DNA from 3 places in the Rhizorhabdus antheiae genome. Region 1 is predicted to be linked to each of the others. Evidence: predicted binding sites of a transcription regulator. Region 1 holds the regulator's gene; each other region holds the start of a gene.
The links. The regulator LexA, encoded in region 1, represses DNA repair genes until DNA is damaged. The targets are predictions, from matches to a motif close to GTTCCNCNCTTGTTCT.
Positions count from the first base shown of each region.

Region 2: ACNI3R_RS11485 (ATP-dependent helicase) is a predicted target of LexA. The motif match lies at 1,694-1,709, and genes of this name have one in related genera.
Region 3: ACNI3R_RS05780 (DNA recombination protein RmuC) is a predicted target of LexA. The motif match lies at 1,969-1,984, and genes of this name have one in related genera.

Region 1 is NZ_JBLTWO010000009.1:16,485-19,756, reverse strand. Features, by position in the region: gene moaC (cyclic pyranopterin monophosphate synthase MoaC) at 1-313, shown strand, start outside; gene ACNI3R_RS16115 (molybdopterin molybdotransferase MoeA) at 313-1,500, shown strand; gene lexA (transcriptional repressor LexA) at 1,558-2,229, shown strand; gene ACNI3R_RS16105 (VOC family protein) at 2,279-2,650, opposite strand; gene ACNI3R_RS16100 (ComEC/Rec2 family competence protein) at 2,733-3,272, opposite strand, start outside.
Region 2 is NZ_JBLTWO010000005.1:129,994-133,265, forward strand. Features, by position in the region: gene ACNI3R_RS11485 (ATP-dependent helicase) at 1-1,669, opposite strand, end outside; gene ACNI3R_RS11490 (Flp family type IVb pilin) at 1,822-1,989, opposite strand; tRNA gene ACNI3R_RS11495 (tRNA-Lys) at 2,243-2,318, opposite strand; gene folK (2-amino-4-hydroxy-6-hydroxymethyldihydropteridine diphosphokinase) at 2,368-2,865, opposite strand; gene ACNI3R_RS11505 (FtsB family cell division protein) at 3,134-3,272, shown strand, end outside.
Region 3 is NZ_JBLTWO010000002.1:283,350-286,621, forward strand. Features, by position in the region: gene ACNI3R_RS05775 (CHASE2 domain-containing protein) at 1-1,869, opposite strand, end outside; gene ACNI3R_RS05780 (DNA recombination protein RmuC) at 1,997-3,272, shown strand, end outside.

The DNA of each region.
Region 1 (3,272 bases):
CGTGCTCGCGGTGGCCCGCGTTGCCGGCATCATGGCGGCGAAGAAGACCGCCGATCTGATCCCGCTCTGCCATCCGCTGCCGATCACCGGCGTGACGCTCGACCTGGCCATCGAAACCGACGGCATCCGTGCCACTGCCACGGTCGGCACGACCTATGGCACCGGCGTGGAGATGGAGGCGCTGACCGCCGTCTCGGTCGCACTGCTGACGATCTACGACATGGCAAAGGCGCTCGATCGCGGCATGCGCATCGCCGACGTGCGGCTGCTGGCGAAGAGCGGCGGCCGGTCGGGCGACTGGACGGCCGACTGATGGCGCTGATACCGGTCGCGGAAGCCCAGGCGCGCATGCTCGCGCTACGCGGCCCGCTGTCCGAGGAGAGCGTCCCGCTCATCGATGCCCTGGGCCGCTACGCCGCGCAGGACGTCTTCGCGCGCCGTACCCAGCCGGCGATGGATCTGTCGGCGATGGATGGCTATGCGATCCGCTTCGCCGAACGACCGGGGCCCTGGACCGTCATCGGCGAAAGCGCGGCCGGCGGCGGGCTGGACCGTGCGCTGGAGCCGGGCGAGGCCGCCCGTATCTTCACCGGCGCCCCTGTGCCCGCCGGCGCGGACACGATCCTCATCCAGGAAGAAGCGACACGCGACGGCGATCGGCTGACCATGACGGGCGAAGGGCCGCCCGCGATTGGCGCGCACATCCGGCCAGCCGGCGGCGATTTCCGAGACGGCTCGCCGCTGCTCGCCCGGGGCAGCGCGATCGGCCCGGCGGCAATCGCGCTGGCGGCGAGCGGGGGCCACGGAAACCTGCCCGTGCGGCGGCTCCCCCGGATCGGGCTGCTCTCGACCGGCAACGAGCTGGTGCCGGCCGGTGAGCCGACGCCAGGCGCGCTTCTGCCCGCCTCCAACGGCCCGATGCTCGCCGCGCTGCTCGGCCGCAGTGCCTGCACCGTGACCGACCATGGCATCGTCCGCGACGACCTCGACGCCATCGCCACCGCCTTTGCGCGGATGACGGGCGAAAGCGACATCATCCTGACGACCGGCGGCGCATCGGTCGGCGATCATGATCTGGTGCTCCCGGCGCTGAAACAGGCTGGCGCGACCATCGATTTCTGGCGGGTCCGGATGAAGCCGGGCAAGCCTGTGATGATCGGCACGCTGGGCGATGCGATCATACTGGGCCTGCCCGGCAATCCGGTGTCGGCCTTCGTCACCGCGATGCTGTTCGCCAAGCCGCTGATCGCCCACCTTCTGGGCGCCGCCCACCCCGTGCCTACACCGATCACTGCGCGCCTTACGGCCCCCCTTCCGGCGACCGGCAACCGCGCCGAATATGTCCGCGCGCGCTGGGCGGGGGGCGGCGTGGAACCGCTGTCGGGACAGGACAGCGCGGGGCTCGCGGCGCTGGTGCAGGCGGAGTTGCTGATCGTCCGCGAGGCGGAGGCGGAAGCCCTCCCGGCGGGTGTGGAAGTCGAAGTGCTGCCCCTCGCTTGACAAGATTCCTGCGGTTGCCTAAATGTTCCCCGTCCGTTCCCGATGGGGTCAAAGACCATGCTCACGCGCAAGCAACATGAACTGCTCTGCTTCATCCAGGAGCGCCTCTCGGCGACCGGGGTCTCACCTTCGTTCGAGGAGATGAAGGAAGCGCTGGAGCTCAAGTCCAAGTCGGGCGTCCACCGCCTCATCAGCGCGCTCGAGGAACGCAATTTCATCCGCCGCCTGCCCAACCGCGCCCGTGCGCTCGAGGTGCTGCGCGTTCCGGAAATGACGGGCAAGGTCGCCGCATCCGCGACCAAGGCGAAGGCGGCAGCGCCCGCCATCGTGCCGCAGGCCGCGAACGAGAATGTGCTCGAGATACCGTTGCACGGCCGGATCGCCGCCGGCCTTCCGATCGAAGCGATGGAGGGGCAGAGTTCGCTCTCGGTTCCCGCCGCGCTGTTGGGGCCGGGCGAACATTATGCGCTGGAAGTGTCCGGGGACTCGATGGTCGAGGCCGGCATCCTCGATGGCGACTATGCGCTGATCCGCCGCGCCGAGACCGCGCGTGACGGCGAAATCGTCGTGGCGCTGATCGCCGACCATGAGGCGACGCTGAAATATTTCCGGCGCGAGGGCGGCATGGTCCGCCTCGATCCGGCGAACCGCTCTTATGATCCGCAGCGCTATCGCCCCGATCAGGTGCAGATCCAGGGCAAGCTCGCAGGGCTTCTGCGGCGCTATTGATCCGATCGGCAGGCCCGGCCCCGTCGAGGAGCCGGGCGCCGACCGGCGCTCAGCCGAATTTGCAGGCCGAGAATTTGTTGCCGTCGAGATCGCGGAAATAGGACATGTAGAAGCCGGGGCCGCGCTCGCCCGGCGCACCCTCGTCGGCACCGCCCAGCGCGAGCGCCCTGGCGTGGAAGGCATCGACCGCCTCGCGGCTTTCCAGCTCGAACGCGATCATCGTGCCGTTTCCGGCCGTCGCATCCTTGCCGTCGAACGGCCGGACCAGGCCCAGCATCGGGGCCCCATCCTTGCCGAACACCGCGCCGCCGCTCGGATGGTCGAACATCTTGGTCGCGCCCTGCGTGGCCAGCAGGTCGGTGTAGAAGGCGAGCGCCTTTTCCATGTCGTTCGTGCCGACGGTGACGTAGCGCAATTCCATCATCTCTCTCCCTATGTTCGATCGCGCGGTTGATAGGGCGATCCCTATCGCCTGCCAATGCCGGCCATCCTCGCTCCGAGGCTCATCGGTCGAACCTCACCCAGGGATGATGCCCCGCCTCGGCCGCGACGGTGGCGACCCCGCCTCGGTCGAGGTCGATCGCGATGCCGCCGGTGCGCGCGAGCAGGCGGCGGTCGATCGTCAACCAGCGCGCGCGACAGCCGCGCGGCAGGCGGCGGTCGCTGATCACGATGTCGGCGGTGGCGCAGATCCGGGTGAAGCGCGCCCAGTCGAGCCGATAAGGGCTGCGCGTCGCCGCGATGCGCCACCGCCGTCCGCCACGCGCGATCTCGGTCACGCACAGGTCGGTCGAGCAGCGCGCCTGCATCAGCGCGTCGACCGGCAGGGCTTCGCCATCATGCCCCGCCGCCTCGCCGAGCATGCCGCGCACATAATCGCCCGCCCTCTCGCGCAGCAGCGCGACGCGGCCGTCGCCGAGAACGAAGGCGACATGCCGCCCGTCCCCGGTGATGAGCAGATCCGGCGCAGGCGCCGTGAGGGCGAGAAGCGTCCCGAGGGTGCAGGGCAGCAGCCCCCAGCGCCGCCAGCCGGTCCGCCACAA
Region 2 (3,272 bases), on a different contig from region 1:
GCCCTTTGGCGGCGTGGATCGTCATGATCGTCACCTTCGCGCTGTCGGCGTCGGCGTCATTGTCCATGACGAGGCTGACATGTTCGAGGAAATCGCCGAGCGTGGCATAATCCTCCATCGCCCGCGTGAGTTCGCTCAGATTTTCGAGCCGACCCTCGGCCTCGGTCGACTTCTCGTTCTGCAGCATCGCGACATAGCCAGACTCCTCCAGCACCTGCCGGGTCAGTTCGGCATGCGGCAGCTGCGACAGCAGATCGCGCCAGCGGGCGATGTCGCCGACCAGATTGCCGAGCGCGCGCCGCGCCTGCGGGGTCAATTCGTCGGTGCCGAGGATGCGCGCGGCGGCGAGCGTCATCGGGATGCCCTCGATCCGCGCCAGCTGGTGGACCTTGGCGACCGCCTTGTCCCCCAATCCGCGCTTGGGCGTGTTGACGATCCGTTCGAACGCAAGATCGTCGGCCGGCTGGCTGATCACCCGCAGATAGGCGAGCGCATCGCGGATTTCGGCACGCTCGTAGAAGCGGAAGCCGCCGACGATGCGATAGGGCAAGCCGATCGCAATGAAGCGGTCCTCGAACTCGCGCGTCTGGAACTGGGCGCGGACGAGGATGGCGACCTGGTCGAGCCCGCGTCCCGATCGCTCATGTGCCTCGATCTCGTCGCCGACGCGCCGCGCCTCTTCGGGGCCGTCCCAGATACCGATCACGCGGACCTTTTCGCCATCGGCTTCCTCGGTCCACAGCGTCTTGCCGAGCCGCCCGCCATTGTTCGCAATCAGCCCGCTCGCCGCTGCCAGGATATGCGGCGTCGACCGGTAATTCTGTTCGAGGCGGATGACTGCCGCACCGGGAAAGTCCCGCTCGAAGCGCAGGATGTTGGCGACCTCGGCGCCGCGCCAGGAATAGATCGACTGATCGTCGTCGCCGACGCAGCAGATATTCTTGCGCTCCTGCGCAAGCAGCCGGAGCCACAAATATTGGGAGCTGTTGGTGTCCTGATATTCGTCGACCATCACATAGCGGAACCGGTCCTGGTAAAAGGCCAGGACATCGCGGTGCGTCTTCAATATGGTCAGCATGTGCAGCAGCAGGTCGCCGAAGTCGCAGGCGTTCACCGCGCGCAACCGCTCCTGATATTGCTCGTACAGCTCGCCGCCGCGCCCGTTCGCGAACTGCTCGGCCTCGCCGGCGTCGATGTCGGACGGCGTCAGCCCGCGATTCTTCCAGCGATCGATCAGCCCGGCCAGTTGCCGCGCGGGCCAGCGCTTCTCGTCGAGGTCCGCCGCCGCCAGCAGCTGTTTGAGCAGCCGCAGCTGGTCGTCGGTGTCGAGGATGGTGAAGCTGGAGGTCAGGCCGACAAGCTCGGCATGTCGGCGCAGCATCCGCGCAGCGACTGCGTGGAAAGTGCCGAGCCAGGGCATTCCCTCGACCGCCTCGCCGAGCATGCGTCCGACCCGATCGCGCATCTCGCGCGCAGCCTTGTTGGTGAAGGTGACCGCCAATATCTCCGACGGGAAGGCCCGACGGGTGGCGACGAGATGGGCAAGCCGTGCGGTCAGCGCGGCGGTCTTGCCGGTCCCCGCCCCGGCCAGGACCAGGACGGGCCCTTCGGTGGTGAGAACGGCCTCGCGCTGCGGCTCGTTGAGACCGCGCAGATAGGGCGGCTCCAAAGCGGGGGAATCCTGGGTCACCCGCGAACAGTTAGGGAACGAAAAGCGGAGGAGCAAGGCCCCTCCGCCTCCGGTCGTACCGCTGCCCAGGGTTTCCCCGGCCGGCAGATACGCACCGGCCGGGGCAGCGGAAGCTCAGAAAAGAAGAAGGCTCAGGACGCCTTCATGTTGTTGCTGACGTTGGTGAAGGTCGTGGTCAGCTGGTTGCCCAGCGCCGACATCGCCGTGATCGCCGCAACCGCGATCAGCGCCGCGATCAGACCATATTCGATCGCCGTGGCGCCGCGATTGTCCCGCGCAAGCTTGAAGATTTTCCGCATTCTCTATTCCCTTCCGACCCGATCGTGATGAGGATTAGCGCGGAGCCCTTAAACGCCTGTAACGGGCTAGGGTTAAGCGCCCGACAACCAAGAGAAAGGCAAAAAGGGAAGAAGAGGTGTCGCCGACATCGGTAGCGTCGGCGGGCTGCGAATTCGATTGCGGATATCACGAGCACGGCGTTCCAAACGGCCATGACCGGACGGCATGCCGGGGTTCGATGGCGCGTCGCGCCGATATGCTCTGGGAAAAATCTGGTGGGTCCGCCGGGATTCGAACCCGGGACCTCTCGATTAAAAGTCGCTTGCTCTACCGACTGAGCTACGGACCCACCGAAGCCGCCTCCCTATGAGCCGCGCGCCTCCGGGTCAACCAGAACGTCAGCTCAGGCTATAGCGGTTCAGACGATGCCGCGCGTGGCGAACTGTGCGGGCCGATCGGCCCACCCGCCACCCCGGCACGATATGTTCGAGCGGACGCAGGACGAAATCGCGGCGCTCGATTTCGCGGTGGGGAATGTGCAGCGCCCGCCCGCGTTTGCGACTCCAGCGGCCACCCGACCAGAGCAATATGTCGAGGTCGATCACACGGCTTCCCCAGCGACGCCCCCGACGCCGGCCGAACCGGACCTCAACATCTTTCAGCAGGTCGAGCAGGGCTGAAGGATCGAGCGGTGTGCGGACGAGGATCGCGGCATTGGCGAAGCGGCGGGCGGAAGGGCCCAGCGGCGGGGTGGCCAGGATCGCGGAGCGGGCCTCGATCGACAGTCCGGCAGCGGCCAGCGCAGCGATCGCGCCACGCAGCACGTCGGATGGCGCGCCGAACCGCCCATGCCACCGGTTCGATCCCAGTCCGATCGCATAGAGATGAAGCACCATGGCCGAGCCTATAGGCGCGTCGCCGAAACCATTCCATCGGCGTGGCGGGACAAGCTGCCATGTCCTGTCGACAAGCCCGACCACCACCACTCGTAGCCATCGAACCCATTCCACGCCTGCACCCACCACATCTTGTGTAAGTACGGTTCAACCACCGCCTGCACGGACTGTCGCGCCCGCCTCGGCTCGACGAAATTTGCCATGGAATCAGGGCGAAACGACACGAAAAAGGCTTGATCCGGGGACTCAGAGGTGATTCTGTCTTTGGATGAATCGCGCGCCCCTCATCCAGGCTGCACGCAGCGCCGCACTGCCGGCGGTGGCGATTCTCATCATCGGCTATTTCGCCGGTTCGGCGCTGGTCGGTCCCAATGGACTGCTTGCGCTCGGCGGTTATCGGTCGGAGC
Region 3 (3,272 bases), on a different contig from region 1:
GGAATAATCGAGCACCGGCTCGAAAACTTCCATCGGCGTCGAGCGGCCGGAGACGGTGATCCGGCCCACCGGGCGGAAATTCTTCAGCGTCGAGCGTTCGATGACGGTATCGCTGACCAGCGTCTTGGTCTTCAGATATTTGTTGGCGCCTTCGAGGCGCGACGCGGTGTTCATCGAGTCGCCGAGCGCGGTGTACTGGATGCGCCCCTCGCCGCCGAAATTGCCAACGATCGCCTCGCCGAAATGAACCCCGACACGGGTGACGCCGATCGGCGGAACACCCTCGGGCGCCTCGCGCCGGAATTTCTCGCCGGCTTCGTACATGGCGACGGCGCAGCGCACCGCGCGCTCGCAATCGTCGGGTCGGCTGATCGGCGCACCCCAGAAGGCCACGATCGCGTCGCCGACGAACTTGTCGATCGTGCCGCCATGCTGAAGAACGGTTTCCGAAAGCACGTCGAGATATTTGTTGAGCAGGAAGGCGACCATTTCCGGCTCTATCTGGTGGCTAAGCTTGGTGAAGCCCTCCAGATCGCTGAACAGCGCATAGATTTCACGCTTCTCGCCATGCAGCTGGAGCCGCTCGGGGTTCTTCATGATGTCCTTGGCGATATCGCCCGGAAGATATTTGCCGAGCGCCGACTGGGCGAAGTTGCGCTGCTCCGAACCGATGCCGCGCGCTGCCGTGCCGACGGCCGAGAAGGAGAAGATCCAGCCGAGCAGCCAGCCGAAGACGGGCAGCCCCTGCGTATCGATGCCGTGGAACTGCCAGAAGAAGGGCAGGGCGACGACGGCACCGGCCTGGACGATCAGGAGCAAGGCGAGCTTCCAGAGCCGCAGATTGCCCATTGCCGTCAGTGCGCCGAGCAGCACCACGCCGATCGCGATCAGCCATAGGCCCCATTGCGGGATCGGCTTGAACATGAAACCGTCGAGCATCTGGCCGAGCAGCGTGGCGTGGATTTCGAGGCCGATCGTGGTCTCGCCGACGCGGCCCGTCTGCGGGTCTTTCATGCGCGAGGCGGGCGTGGTGAACTGGTCGACGTCGGGAATGTTGCCGCCGATCAGGACGTAGCGGCCCTCGATCTGCGGGCGGAAGGCCTCGAGCAAGTCGGGGTTGGCGATCAATTCGACCGGTAACTTGTCGAACACCGGGCGTTCGTAGTTGACCGGCAGCCGGTAGCGGATCGAGCCCTGATGGCTCCGGTATTCGGGATAGCCCTTGGTCAGCGAATTCGCCATCAGCGGCGGAAGGTCGGCCGGCTGGCCGGGCCAGCTGCGCATCACCCCGTCCTGGTCGGCCTCGAGCCGGATGCTCGTGAAATGGACGTTGCCGGGGGCCGTCTTCTTCTGGAAATCGCGAAGGAAGATCTCCTGGTCATAGGTCATGAACGCCGGATTGCTCTTGTTCGTCGCGAGCCCGAGATAGGTCGGCGTCTTCATCGTGCGGAAGCCGTCGATCAGGATCTGATCCTCGGGCGTCGGCTGGTCGATCAGAATATCGATGCCGATCGCCTTGGGCTTCATCTTGTCGAGCTGGACGAGGGCATTGGCGAGCATGGCCCGATCGAGCGGCGATCGCCGGCCCGTCAATCGGAGGGTCTCCTCGTTGAAGGTCACCATCACGATGCGCTGGTCGGTCTCGACATGCGGCGCGGCGAGCAAGGCGCGGACATCATACAGCGCGCGCTCGGCGTCGCGGGCCAGCATGATGTTCCAGCTGTAGCGCGCGAACATCAGGCCGAGCACGAGGAAGATGGCCGTGACGATCAGCCGCGTCGTCCCGATCTGCCGCAGCGTCTTGCGCGCCGTCGGCCAGAATGCCCCGACACGCGCGCCAAGCGACGCCTTCCGGCCTTGTTCAGCCATGCAATGACCCCCGTAATGTACCCCGCCGCGATATTAGCCCCTGCCGCGCCAATGGGAAGAGCGCAGTTGCACTTGCATTATTCAGAGGCCGGCGGCAGGGTTCGCCTTCTGTTCCAGGGATGTGTCCATGTCGTCGACTGCCATTTTGATCGCCGTTCCTTTCTTCCTGTTGCTTGGCCTGGCCTTGGGCTGGGTGGTGCGCGGGCGGATGGCAGCCGGTCAGGCGGGGGATATGGCGACCCTGCGGCGTGAGCTCGATGCTTCGCGCGAAGCGCTGGCGCGGTCGGAGCGGGAGTGCGCCGCGCTCGCTGCCGACAAGGCAGCCAGGACCGAGGCGTTCGAGGCGCAGATCGCCCAGCTGAAAGAGGCTCGCGAACAGCTGTCTGCACAGTTCGCCGAGGTCGGCGGGCGCCTGCTCGATCAGGCGCAGCGGCAGTTCCTCGAGCGCGCCGATCAGCGTTTCCATCAGGCGGGCGAGAAGAGCGAGGCTCAGCTCAAGGCACTGCTCAACCCGGTCGAGACGACGCTGAAGCGCTATGAGGAAGGGCTGCAACGGGTCGAGAAGGAACGCGTCGACAGCTATGCGGGCTTGCGTGAAGCGGTCGAGCAGGTGCGTGTCGGCCAGGGGCAAGTGCGCGACGAGGCGGCCAAGCTGGTCAATGCGCTCCGCGCCAGCCCCAAGGCGCGGGGCCGCTGGGGCGAGCAGTCGCTGCGCAACGTGCTCGAACAGTCGGGCCTGTCACCCTATGCCGATTTCGCGACCGAGGTTTCGGTCGATACCGAGGATGGCCGCTTGCGCCCCGACGTCGTCGTGCGGCTGCCGGGCGGGCGCAAGCTCATCATCGACGCCAAATGCTCGTTCAACGCCTATATGGACGCGGCCGAGCAGGTCGACGAGGTTGCGCGCACGGCGTCCCTCAAGGCCCATGCCGCGGCACTGCGAACCCATGCCAGCCAATTGGGCCAGAAAAGCTATTGGGATCGCTTCGGCGAGGCCGCCGATTATGTCGTGATGTATATCCCCGGCGAGCATTTCCTGTCCGCCGCGATGGAGCAGGACCCGGAGCTGTGGGACTGGGCGCACCAGCGCCGCGTCCTGATCGCCACGCCGATCAACCTCGTCGCGCTGGCGCGCACGATCGCCAGCGTCTGGCGGCAGGAGAAGATGGCGGAAGAAGCCCGCGCGATCGGCCGGCTCGGCAAGGAGATGCACGAGCGTCTGTATACGGCTGCCCAGCATCTGCGCCGCGTCGGCGGCGGGCTCAACAGCGCGGTCGAAAATTACAACAAGTTCGTGGCCAGCTTCGAGGGACGGGTGCTCGTCACCGGGCGCAAGTTCCGCGACCTCAACATCGAGACCGGCGACAAGGATATCGAGGAATTGCCGGCGGTCGAGACGCGCG